3 regions of the Pseudomonas sp. EA_35y_Pfl2_R5 genome follow, and region 2 is predicted to be linked to each of the others. Evidence: predicted binding sites of a transcription regulator. Region 2 holds the regulator's gene; each other region holds the start of a gene.

Region 1 (4,104 bases), on a different contig from region 2:
CAGGGTTTCGTTGGTGGTCATGGCATCCACCACCTGCTCACGCAGACCGCTGCGTGGCTGACTCTGCATGCGCTGCACCAGCTCACCCAGGGTCTTGATGCTGTTCTGCTCCATCAACTTGTTGAGCCGACTGGAAACCAGATACTGCTTGTTGGTGCCAAGCAGGATGCCGCAGGCTTTTTCCAGGAAAGTCCGGAACTGCTCGAAATCCAAATTACCTGTAGACACTCGCGAGGCCTCGACAAACATATGATTCACTGAGGGCCAAGCCCTCAGTCCCCTGCCGCGATATTAATGCGGTCAGCTACCCGTGCCGCCAGGTCATCCGGGCGAAACTTGGCGAGAAAATCATCTGCGCCCACCTTCTTCACCATGGCCTGGTTGAACACGCCCGATAACGAAGTATGCAGGATGATGTGCAGCTTTTGCATGCGCGGATCAGCGCGGATCTCTGCGGTAAGCGTGTAGCCATCCATTTCCGGCATCTCAATGTCGGAAATCAGCATCAAGAATTCCTCTGCGGGATTTTTGCCTTCCTCAACCATCGCCTTCAGATAGTCCAGCGCCTGACGCCCGTCGTTCAGCGCCACCACCTCCACGCCGATAGTCTCTAGACAGCGGGTTACTTGCTTGCGCGCCACCGAGGAATCGTCGCAGGTCAGCACACGCAAACTCACCGCACGCGCCTGGGTCTCAGCACTAAGAACACCTTCGGATATAACTTCGGATGTCGGCGCCACCTCGGCCAGAATCTTCTCGACATCAATGATCTCGACCATCTTGTCATCCAAGTGGGTGACCGCAGTCAGATAATGGTCGCGGCCGGTTCCCTTGGGTGGTGGATGAATCGACTCCCAGTTCATATTGACGATGCGCTCGACCGAGTGCACCAGAAAGCCCTGAACCTTGGTGTTGTATTCAGTGATGATCACAAAGCTGTTGTCGAGATTGGCCAGCGGCGCGCTGCCGGTGGCCATGGACAAATCAAGAATCGGGATAGTGCCGCCACGGATGTTAGCGACACCGCGAACGACCGGACTGGACTTCGGCATGATGGTGAGTTTCGGGCATTGCAGCACCTCTTTCACCTTGAATACGTTGATCCCATACAGCTGGTTGCTGTTCAAACGAAACAGCAACAACTCTAAACGATTCTGTCCAACCAACTGAGTTCGCTGGTTAACCGAATCCATCACACCGGCCATACCCAAACTCCTTATTTGAGTAACAGATTGCTGTCAGCGTAGCAGGCGGCACGCACCTTGCTATCCAACCCATATGAACATTGAAACGACAACTAACCGACACTCAATGGCAAAATGCCGCTACTGGCTGGCAGTTGTACCCGCTTTGCTGGCACTCGGCTATAGCGCCTTGGCAACAGCCAATGTAACGCGGCCTGAACAACTTATCGGCGCTGGCGAAGTTTTTCTTGAGCAAGCGGTGAGCGATTATTTACAGCGTAGCAACATCGCTGGCCGCCATGAGATTCAAATCAACCGGCTCGACCCACGCCTGCGGCTGCCGCTATGCGAACACCCCCTAACCACCACCCTGGAAAGCCCCGCCGAACCTATCGGCCGAGTGACAATGAGGGTGCGCTGTGATGGTTCTGCGCCATGGACAGTATTTGTCCCCGGGCAAGTGCGGCTATACCGTGAAGTGGTGATCGTCAGTCGTCCACTCAAGCGCAACAATGTAGTGACGGCTATGGATATCGCACTGGCCGAACGCGATGTCGGCCTGCTCAATCAGGGTTATCTCACGAGCCTGCAGCAGGCAATTGGCAAAAAATTGACGCGACCACTGTCGCCAGACCAAGTGCTGGCACCGATCCATGTGCAAACAGCGGAAGCCATACGCAAGGGCGATCAGGTCGTAATCAGTGCCCGCAGTCGCGGCATCAGTGTGCGCATGCCAGGTGAAGCCCTGTCGGACGGCGTTGTTGGTAAGCAGATAAGCGTGCGCAACCAACGCTCGAATCGAGTCATCCGAGCTCGTGTGGTCGGGCCTGGACAGGTTGAAGTGGCGATGTAGCCATGACTCTTGTCTTAACTTTGTGCACTCATAAAGCTGACGATTATTCACACTGTGTTTAGACTGTTATCTGACGCACATATTTTTGCCCTAAAGTTTTCCAAGGCAATGCCGACAAGCTAGGCAAGCGTCCAAATACTGTTCGAGGTTTTGCATCATGGTCATCGACATCAACCGGCTCAACAATGCCGCAACGCCAGCAAACTCGGGGCGGACCGGTAGTGCGCAGGCAGGTGGCAAGAACGAAGCCATCGGCAGCAAACAACCTGAGAACGCAGCCAAACCTGCTGAGCAGGCGCAGCAGGCCGGCAAGAGCGGCGAGTCGGTACAATTAAGCCGTGAGGCTCAGCAGTTGCAAAAAGTTAGCGAAAAACTGCGCGATCAGCCAACCGTAAACAAAGAGCGTGTCGCCCAGCTCAAGCAGGCAATCGAAGACGGTAGCTACCAAGTTGATAGCCAGCGCGTCGCCAGCAAACTGCTTAATTTCGAGTCCCAGCGCTAGTCACAGGGCTACGCTGGGGTAAATGGTCGCCCAATAGACGCTTCAAGCAATGCCTTGAAGCGCTTATTACCCCGAAGAGCCCGCAATGCACGACACCAACCTGCTTGAACTATTCACCAACGATATCGGCACGGCCGAGCAGTTGCTTGAATTGATCGACACCGAATTCCAAGCCCTGAATGATCGCGACCTACCCCGCCTGCAGGGCATTTTGGCGGAAAAACTACCGCTGCTAACCCTGCTCGACCAGCATGGCAAAGAACGCAGCCAAGCACTCGCCAGCCTTAACCTCACCCCCAATCGCGAAGGCCTGCAAGCCCTTGCTGCACAGTCCAATCAGGGCGAACTGCTGCTTGAGCGCGGCGATCAGCTCAATGCCCTGCTCGAACGCTGCCAAGCGGCAAACTTGCGCAATGGCCGCCTGATTCGCTCAAGCCAAGCCTCAGCCCAGAGCATGCTCGGCATTCTACGTGGCAACGAGACGCCCAGCCTCTATGACAGCCGCGGCAGTGCCGCTAGAATCGGCCAGCAGCGCCCGCTCAGCCAGGCCTGAAACCTATAAAAGGCACAGGGGACATACTGTCACATTGCCAGTATGCTAGTGCCATAGCATTTGCTCGGAGAGTTATGGACCGTGTCCAGTCCTTTTAGCCAGGAAGATGGCCCGCAGCCGCCCAAGGTGCTCAAGGCACCGGTGGAAATAGTTGCCAACCTGCGCCAACTGCAACAAAACCATGACCCGCTGATCATCACCTTCCACGAACGTAATCAACGCTTCCAGAGCTACGTGATCGAAGTTGATCGCGACAAGAAGCTGCTGATTCTCGATGAACTGATGCCAAGTGACGGCGAGCGCTACCTGGCCAACGGCGAAGCCTTCAATGTCGAGGCCTTTCATGAAGGTGTGCGCGTAGCCTGGAAATGCGAAGAGAACGTGCGTATTGCCGAGCATGAGGGCGCGCGCTGCTACTTGAGCCCGATGCCGCTTGAGGTGACCTATCACCAACGGCGCAGCGCCTTCCGCGCCCCGCTCAAACAGGCAGAACTGATCAAAGTTGAGCTGGCCGGCGATAAGCTGCGCACCGCCCTACCCGGGTTATTGCTGGACATCTCGGCAACCGGCTGCAAATTGCGCTTCCCGGGCAATATCAGCAGCAGCCTGCAAGCTGGCCAGGTATACGAACGCTTTACTGCGAGATTTCCTTTCGGCGCCATGACCACTGCCATTGAAATGCGTCATGTGCAGTACGAGGAGAAGGTCGACACCACCTTTGTCGGCGCACGCTTCCATCGCATCAACGGCCAGGAACAGCGATTGGTCGAACGCTTCGTCTACCAGCTACAACGTGAAGCGCGCCGCGTCGAAAGCGACGGGCTGTTCTAGCGTCAGATAAGGATATCCAACGCCGCCAGGCGTGACAGGTCCTCAGGCCGATCCACATCCCACAACATAGTCAGCAGCGCTGGACACCAGTCCAGCTGCTGCAAGCGTTGCAGCGTTATATCGAAGACCCGCTCCGTGCCCCACGGCATATCGCTGAACAAGCTGGCGGTCATGCGACGCA
Region 2 (4,104 bases):
TGCTTCAAACTCATCGTCGGTGATATCACCGCTCGGCGCGGCAGCTGGTTCAGCCTTGGCCGCGGGTGCTGCAGGCGCCGATACAGCAGGCGGCACAAACTGGCCTTTGCCATGCAACTGATCGAGCAGTGACTCAAATTCATCATCGGTGATTTCATCACCAGCCGCTGCTGTTGCCACAGGTGCAGCAGCAACAGGCGCGGCAGGTGCAGCCGCCACGTCGGGCGCTACGAACTGACCTTTGCCATGCAGTTGATCAAGCAGGGACTCGAATTCATCATCGGTAATCTCATCACTGCTGGCGGCGCTGGAGGCTTGCGTCGGCGCCTCATCCAGGGCGCCCAGCAATTGCTCGAATTCACTGTCAGTAATATCGCCGGCAGCCTGTTCAACCTCGGGTTCAGGCTCAGCGTGCACTTCAGCCGGCGCGGTTTCCTCAGCACCTGCCGGCTCAGCCAGGCGTGCCAGGGCGGCCAACAGCTCAGGGGTGGCCGGAGTCAGATCGGTACGTTCACGGACCTGAGTAAACATGCTGTTGACGGCATCCAGTGCTTCTAGCACCACATCCATCAACGCGGAGTCGACGCGCCGCTCACCCTTACGCAGGATGTCGAAGACGTTTTCTGCGATATGGCAGCATTCCACCAGCTCATTGAGCTGGAGAAAACCGGCACCACCTTTGACGGTATGAAACCCGCGAAAAATAGCGTTGAGCAGATTCATGTCGTCCGGGCGGCTTTCCAGCTCTACCAGCTGCTCGGACAGTAGTTCAAGAATCTCGCCGGCCTCTACCAGGAAGTCCTGGAGGATTTCTTCATCGGCGCCGAAGCTCATAAGACGTGCTCCTAAAATCCCAGACTGGAAAGCAGGTCGTCGACATCATCCTGATTGGATGCGACGTCTTCACGCTTATCGGCATGAATCTGCGGACCTTCACCACGGGAAGGCTCTTTTTGTTGTTCTTGTTCGGCGCGTAGCAGCTCATGGTTGTGCTCAATGCCGGCGAACTGGTCTACCTGGCTGGCCATCAACACCAGTTTCAGCAGATTGCTTTCCACCTCGGTCACCAGCTGGGTTACACGCTTGATCACCTGCCCCGTCAGATCCTGATAGTCCTGAGCCAGGAGAATATCGTTGAGGTGACCCGATATCTTGGCGCCGTCACGCTCGCTACGCGCGAGAAACAACTCCACACGCTTGGCCAACTCACGAAAGCCATCGGCGCTCATCTCGCGGCGCATAAAGCGCCCCCAGTCAGCGCTCAGACTCTGCGCCTCATCACTGAGGTCATTAACCAATGGTGCGCTCTGCTCAACCAGATCCATGGTGCGATTGGCCGCTTTCTCGGTCATCGTCACCACGTAATTCAGGCGTTCGGTGGCATCGGTAATTTGCGAGACCTCAGTGGCGTGTGGCACACGGGGATCTAGCTGGAAGTTGACGATGGCGTTGTGCAGCTCACGGGTCAGCTTGCCGACTTCGTGATACAAGCCGCGGTCACGCGCTTTGTTGAGCTCATGTATCAGCTGTACCGCTTCACCAAAGTTGCCTTGTTCCAGGCTATCTACCAGTTGGCGAGCGTTGTGTTTCAGGGACGACTCAAGATCACCCTGAGCGGAATCTTTATGTTCCATAGCAACCTCATGGCAGACATCAGCCGTTGACGCGTTCGAAGATTTTTTCAATCTTCTCTTTCAGTACCTGGGCAGTGAACGGCTTGACTACATAACCGTTAACACCAGCCTGGGCTGCTTCGATGATCTGATCGCGCTTGGCCTCAGCGGTTACCATCAACACCGGCAGAGTTTTCAGGCGCTCATCCGCACGCACTGCACGCAGCAGGTCGATACCCGTCATACCGGGCATGTTCCAGTCCGTCACCAGAAAATCGAAACTGCCGCTCTGCAGCATGGGCAGCGCGGTCACGCCATCATCGGCTTCCGCTGTGTTGGTGAACCCCAAGTCACGCAGGAGGTTCTTGATGATCCGTCGCATCGTTGAAAAGTCATCAACGATGAGGATTTTCATGTTCTTGTCCAAGTCGACCTCCGTACAGTCCCAAACGCACCCAGCACCCTGTGTACGCTTTTAATCGTGAAACCGGCCTAGCGTTAGCGAGTAAACTCAATGTGCGCGCCACTCGCCCAAACGAGCGCGTAAACGAGCGGCACACTGACTGTGTAGTTGGCTTACACGTGATTCGCTAACCCCCAACACCTCACCGATCTCTTTAAGATTCAATTCTTCATCGTAATATAGCGCTAACACTAGGCGCTCGCGCTCCGGCAGGTTGGCAATGGCATCTGCCAAGGCCGCCTGAAAGCGTTCATCTTCCAGATCACGAGAAGGTTCGAGATGGTTGCTGCCAGCGTCTTCACCCAGCCCACCGTGCTCGCCGTCCTGCAAAAGGTCGTCAAAGCTGAACAGGCGGCTGCCTAAAGTGTCGCCAAGAATGCCGTAGTAATCCTCGAGACTCAATTGGAGTTCGGCCGCAACCTCTTGATCTTTAGCGTCTCTGCCGGTTCTGGCCTCAATTTTTCTAATCGCGTCGCTGACCATGCGGCTATTGCGATGCACTGAGCGTGGGGCCCAGTCCCCTTTACGCACTTCATCAAGCATGGAGCCGCGAATGCGAATACCGGCGAAGGTCTCAAAGCTGGCACCTTTACTGGAGTCGTATTTTTTTGACGCTTCGAGCAAGCCGATCATCCCAGCCTGGATCAAGTCGTCGACCTGCACATTAGCCGGCAAGCGCGCCAACAGGTGGTAGGCGATGCGTTTGACCAAGGGCGCGTAGCGCTCGATCAATTGATGTTGGGAATCCTGCGCCTGCGCCTTGCTATACATACGAAGTCCAGAAGCTGCTGTCATATGGCCGTGTCTGCGATCGGTTGCTGCACCAGACGCTCAACGAAAAACTCCAAATGACCACGCGGATTGGCCGGTAATGGCCAGGCATCGACTTTTTGGGCTATCGCCTTGAACGCCAGCGCGCACTTCGAACGCGGGAAGGCTTCATAAACCGCACGCTGTTTCTGCACGGCCTTGCGCACTGACTCGTCATAAGGAACTGCACCTACGTACTGCAGGGCAACGTCGAGAAAGCGGTCAGTGACTTTAGTCAGCTTAGCAAAGAGGTTACGACCTTCCTGCGGGCTGTGAGCCATGTTGGCCAATACGCGGAAACGATTCATGCCGTGATCGCGGTTAAGCAGTTTGATCAGCGCATAGGCGTCAGTAATCGACGTTGGCTCATCACACACCACCACCAGCACTTCCTGAGCCGCGCGCACGAAGCTGACCACGCCATCACCGATACCGGCGGCGGTGTCGATAATCAGCACATCGAGGTTGTCACTGATATCGCTGAACGCCTGGATCAGCCCAGCATGCTGCATGGGCGACAGCTGCACCATGCTCTGAATGCCAGACGCAGCCGGCACGATGCGAACGCCACCGGGGCCCTGCAACAGCACATCGCGCAGTTCACATTCACCACTGATGACGTCTTCCAGGGTGCGCTTGGCGCTCAGACCAAGCAGCACATCGACGTTGGCCAAGCCCAGGTCGGCGTCCATCAGCATCACCCGGCGACCAAGATCAGCCAGGGCCAACGCCAGGTTCACCGACACATTGGTCTTACCGACGCCACCTTTGCCGCCGGTCACCGCAATCACCTGTACGGGATGCATACCCATATTTCTACACACCTTGTCTAACTTCGACTGGAGCCACTTGGTCGGCTAAGCGCGGTTCAATTCCAACAGCATGGCACTTAACTCACGCGTCGTGCAGGTTGCTGGTAAAGGCCGGCAAACATCTCCGCCATCGTATCCTCGCTTGGATCTTGATTGGCCTGCAGCCCCACGGCCCGACTAACCAATTGATGACTGCGCGGAACCTGCAAATCATCGGGAATGCGTGGCCCATCAGTAAGATAGGCTACCGGTAGACGCTGGCTAATAGCCAGTCCTAAAACCTCACCCAGACTCGTCGCTTCATCCGCCTTGGTCAGGATGCAGCCAGACAAACCGCAGCGCTTATAACTATGGTAGGCGGCTTTCAGGACTTGACTCTGGCTGGTGGCCGCCATTACCAGATAAT
Region 3 (4,104 bases), on a different contig from region 2:
GGGAATTTTGAACTGAACCAATGTCCATCACTTTATCCTCACAATGAGGGAACGGGGGAAAGAGCCATGCCCTCCCCCCCGTAGTCTAGCGCTTCTACCCTTAGCCGAGCAGACTGAGTACAGCCTGCGGCAACTGGTTAGCCTGAGCCAAAATCGCGGTACCGGCCTGCTGCAGGATCTGATTTTTGGTCAGTTCCGAAGTTTCAGCAGCATAGTCGGTGTCACGAATCCGGCTGCGAGCAGCGGAAGCGTTCTCTCCAATGTTCTGCAAGTTGGAGATGGTGTTTTCGAAGCGGTTTTGTACCGCACCGAGTTGAGCACGCTGGCTGTCGATGTTGGAGATCGCCGAGCTGATGATACCCAAGGCGTTCTGCGCACCAATCGCCGTACCGATATCGATCGAGTCCACCGCTTCTAGCACGCTGAACTTGCTCGCAGCCTGATTACCACCGTCGATGGTATCGAAGTTCTCGACCTCGAAGGCATCCGGCGACTCGAAGCGCACTTGGCCTACAGCGGTGGCACCATCGGTCCCGTCACCGGTCAGGGCAGCAGCAGTACCTACGGTATCGCTAGCATCGTCAGCATCATCGATACCGTTGTCGCCATCGAAGGACAGCGTCTGGAGCTCAGCCGCGACCGCAGCATCCGCCGAGTCGGTAGCAGTGTATTCGTCGATCGCGATATTATCGCCACGCTCGCTGGTCATTTCCAGCGCGCCGTTGTTCAGCACCCGAGCACTGATACCAGTACGACCGGTCTCCTTGTTGATCGCATCAGCCAAACCGGAGAGATCACCCCAATCAGTAATACTGGCGGAGATCGCCACAGCGTCGCCTTCTTTGGCGTTATTAGAGCCATAGAGGTTGAAGCTGATGGTGCCGGACGTATCGGTGTTGGTGAAACCACCACTGGCATCCTGCTGCAGACGGACCGAGGTGCGTGCAGTAGACGTCACACCGGTGGAATCCGCAGTACGGTTCACGGCATTAGAAAGGTCACGCGCCGAGCTGCCATCAACCAAAGCAACCGAGGCTTCGCCCAGTTTACCCTTGATGGTCAGGCCATCGGTGGTGGCCGGCGACGAGGCATAACCTACGTCGGTGGAGGTGATGTCGGCGAAGCCGGTCACGACGCTAGCGGCGATACCGCTTTGCGCATCGGTTTCACTGGATACACTGCTGTTAAAGCGGCTGGCACCAATGCGCGACGCAGAGGCCGCACCGACCGAAACGCTGATGGTCTCGAAGGCGTTAGCGCCGACCTGGAAGCTTTGCGAACCAAAGGTACCGTCGAGAATCTTACGGCCACCGAAGCTGGTGGTTTCAGCGATACGGTTCAACTCCTGCTGCAGTTGCGCTACTTCGCCCTGCAGAGCGGCACGTTCGCTGGCGCCGTTGGAGCCGTTAGCGGACTGCAGTGCCAGATCGCGCATACGCTGCAGAATGCCGGTGGACTGCTGCAACGCGCCTTCAGCGGTTTGCGCCAGGGAGATGCCGTCGTTGGAGTTACGCACCGCAACGTTAAGGCCGTTGATCTGGCTGGTCAGACGGTTGGAAATCTGCAGACCAGCCGCATCGTCTTTAGCGCTATTGATACGGAAGCCAGTGGAAAGGCGTTGCAGGGACGTATCCAGGCCTTTGGCCGAACTGCCCAAGTTACGCTGAGTGTTCAGCGACGCTACGTTTGTGTTGACTGTAAGGGCCATGGTATTTGCCTCCAAAGGACCGCTAAGTTTGCCTGAGCTCGCGAGCTTCGGGGCTGTTTGCTCAGACACCCTATTAAGTTCGCATTCGATCTTTGTATCGGCGCTGCCCGGAGCAACTTTAGGCAGCTTCGGCAAGAAAATTTTTGGATATTTTTTTGCCGTTCGATCAGGCAGTTACACAAGCCGTTGCAGTCATGTTGAAAACTTGACGCTATAGATTCGGTCGACCTGAGCCCCTGCCTACGAGGCTATCGGCAGCCCGACGGGATAGTTTAGGCCTGGCTGGGCACCGGAGGGCGACCATAGATAGAGGCGGATAAACGACAACAGGGCGGAGCGGATCGCTCCGCCCCGCCCTGCCGTCACAGCAAGGTTATTACTGAAGCAAGCTGAGCACAGCCTGAGGTAGCTGGTTGGCCTGAGCCAGAATCGCGGTACCGGCCTGCTGCAGGATCTGGTTCTTGGTCAGCTCCGAGGTTTCCGCCGCATAGTCGGTGTCACGAATCCGGCTGCGCGCAGCCGATGCGTTTTCACCGATGTTTTGCAGGTTAGAAATGGTGTTCTCGAAACGGTTCTGCACCGCACCCAGTTGAGCACGCTGGCTATCGATGTTGGAAATTGCCGCGCTGATAATGCCCAGCGCGTTCTGTGCGCCAACATAGGTACTCACGTCCACCTCGTCGACCGACTCAAGCAAGCTATAAACGTCAGCTGCTTGAACACCACCATCGACGGTGTCGAAGTTCTCGACCTTGAAGGCATCCGGCGACTCGAAACGCACCTGACCAACCGCCACCGCGCCGTTCGTGCCATCGCCGGTTAGAGTCGCGACTACGCCAACGGTGTCACTGGCATCCGCCGCATCGTCGACGCTGTTATCGCCGTTGAACGCCAGGGTCTGCATCTCGGCAGCGATGGTATTACCCGTGGAACCCTCGGCGGTGTATCCATCGATGGCGATATTGTCGCCACGCTCGTTGACCATCTCCAAGGCACCGTTGACCAATATCTTGGCACTGATGCCGGTGCGCCCGGTTTCCTTGTTGATCGCGTCGGCCAGCCCCGACAAGTCGCCCCAATCGGAGATGGTCGCGGAAATCGCGACGCCGTCGCCGACCTTGGCGTCATTGGCGCCATACAGCGTGAAACTGATGGTGCCGGAGATATCGGTGTTGGTGAAGCCGCCACTAGCGTCCTGTTGCAAGCGCACCGAGGTGCGTGCGCTGGCGGTGACACCGGTGGAGTCGGTAGCGCGATTGACGGCAGTGGCCAATTCGCGTGCCGAGCTGCCGTCGACCAAACCAATCGAAGCCTCGCCGAGCTTGCCCTTGATGGTCAGACCGTCGGTGGTCGCCGGCGATGAGGCGTAGCCCACATCGGTCGAGGTGATGTCGGCGAAGCCGGTGACTGTGCTGGCAGCGATGCCGCTTTGCGCCGCGGTGTCGCTGGCCAAGCTGCTGTTGAAGCGGCTGGCGCCGATCCGCGAAGCCGATGCCGCGCCGACCGATACGCTGATGGTTTCGAATGCGTTGGCACCAACCTGGAAGCTTTGCGAACCGAAGGAGCCGTCGAGAATCTTGCGACCGCCGAAGCTGGTGGTCTCGGCGATACGGTTGATCTCCTGCTGCAACTGCGCCACTTCGCCTTGCAATGCGGCGCGCTCGCTGGCTCCGTTGGAGCCGTTGGCCGATTGCAGAGCCAGGTCGCGCATGCGCTGCAGAATACCGGTGGACTGCTGCAATGCGCCTTCAGCGGTTTGCGCCAGAGAGATGCCGTCATTGGAGTTGCGCACCGCAACCGCCAAGCCCTGGATCTGGCTGGTCAGCCGGTTGGAAATCTGCAAGCCGGCGGCATCGTCCTTGGCGCTGTTGATGCGCAAGCCGGTAGAAAGACGCTGCAAGGACGTGTCCAAGCCCTTGGACGAGGAATTCAGGTTGCGCTGAGTATTCAGCGACGCCACGTTGGTATTGACTGTCAGAGCCATGGTTGTTCTCCAATGAATATGTCTGCTGCACGTGTGCTTCTGGCCGGAACCGATAGAGCACCAGGCGCCGACATCTAGTGACATCCTCTGCAATGCCATTAACGTGCCAACTCGCTAAAAAATGAAAAGGTCAATAAAAAACAGCAGGTTGCGCTTAATTAATACTCTAACGGCAACGACTTGCCGGGGGGTTCTGCGGCAGCGCCCGGCAAGCCACTGCCGCTCGGTTTGCCTCTTGCGGCAAAGCCCGGTCGCCTGCACGACGGCATCGCCACAGACTGGTAATGAACCGCGGCGACTAGCAGGGGTAGGGTTTCTGAACGAGGCCGCAGCTCGCGCTACAGCAAAGGCGGGAAGTAAATCGAAGGGGAAATCAATGCGGCACGGATGCCGGGAAGGGTCGGCCGCCGCG

What was found. The regulator FliA, encoded in region 2, starts transcription of late flagellar genes. The targets are predictions, from matches to a motif close to CTAAAGTTTNNNNNNNNNNNGCCGNTAA.
Region 1: a site for FliA is predicted at 2,128-2,155, ahead of flgM (flagellar biosynthesis anti-sigma factor FlgM). Genes of this name have one in related genera too.
Region 3: a site for FliA is predicted at 1,803-1,830, ahead of AACX99_RS04910 (flagellin). Genes of this name have one in related genera too.

What each region holds. Positions count from the first base shown of each region.
Region 1 covers NZ_CAXAOW010000002.1:365,720-369,823, forward strand. The annotation lists gene cheR (protein-glutamate O-methyltransferase CheR) at 1-228, opposite strand, end outside; gene AACX99_RS05610 (chemotaxis protein CheV) at 273-1,205, opposite strand; gene flgA (flagellar basal body P-ring formation chaperone FlgA) at 1,279-2,037, shown strand; gene flgM (flagellar biosynthesis anti-sigma factor FlgM) at 2,195-2,539, shown strand; gene AACX99_RS05625 (flagella synthesis protein FlgN) at 2,625-3,092, shown strand; gene AACX99_RS05630 (flagellar brake protein) at 3,174-3,923, shown strand; gene AACX99_RS05635 (TIGR04282 family arsenosugar biosynthesis glycosyltransferase) at 3,926-4,104, opposite strand, start outside.
Region 2 covers NZ_CAXAOW010000005.1:179,693-183,796, forward strand. The annotation lists gene AACX99_RS12140 (chemotaxis protein CheA) at 1-834, opposite strand, end outside; gene AACX99_RS12145 (protein phosphatase CheZ) at 846-1,634, opposite strand; gene AACX99_RS12150 (chemotaxis response regulator CheY) at 1,654-2,028, opposite strand; gene fliA (RNA polymerase sigma factor FliA) at 2,125-2,871, opposite strand; gene fleN (flagellar synthesis regulator FleN) at 2,868-3,698, opposite strand; gene flhF (flagellar biosynthesis protein FlhF) at 3,776-4,104, opposite strand, start outside.
Region 3 covers NZ_CAXAOW010000002.1:210,718-214,821, forward strand. The annotation lists gene AACX99_RS04905 (flagellar protein FlaG) at 1-28, opposite strand, end outside; gene AACX99_RS04910 (flagellin) at 101-1,708, opposite strand; gene AACX99_RS04915 (flagellin) at 2,085-3,692, opposite strand.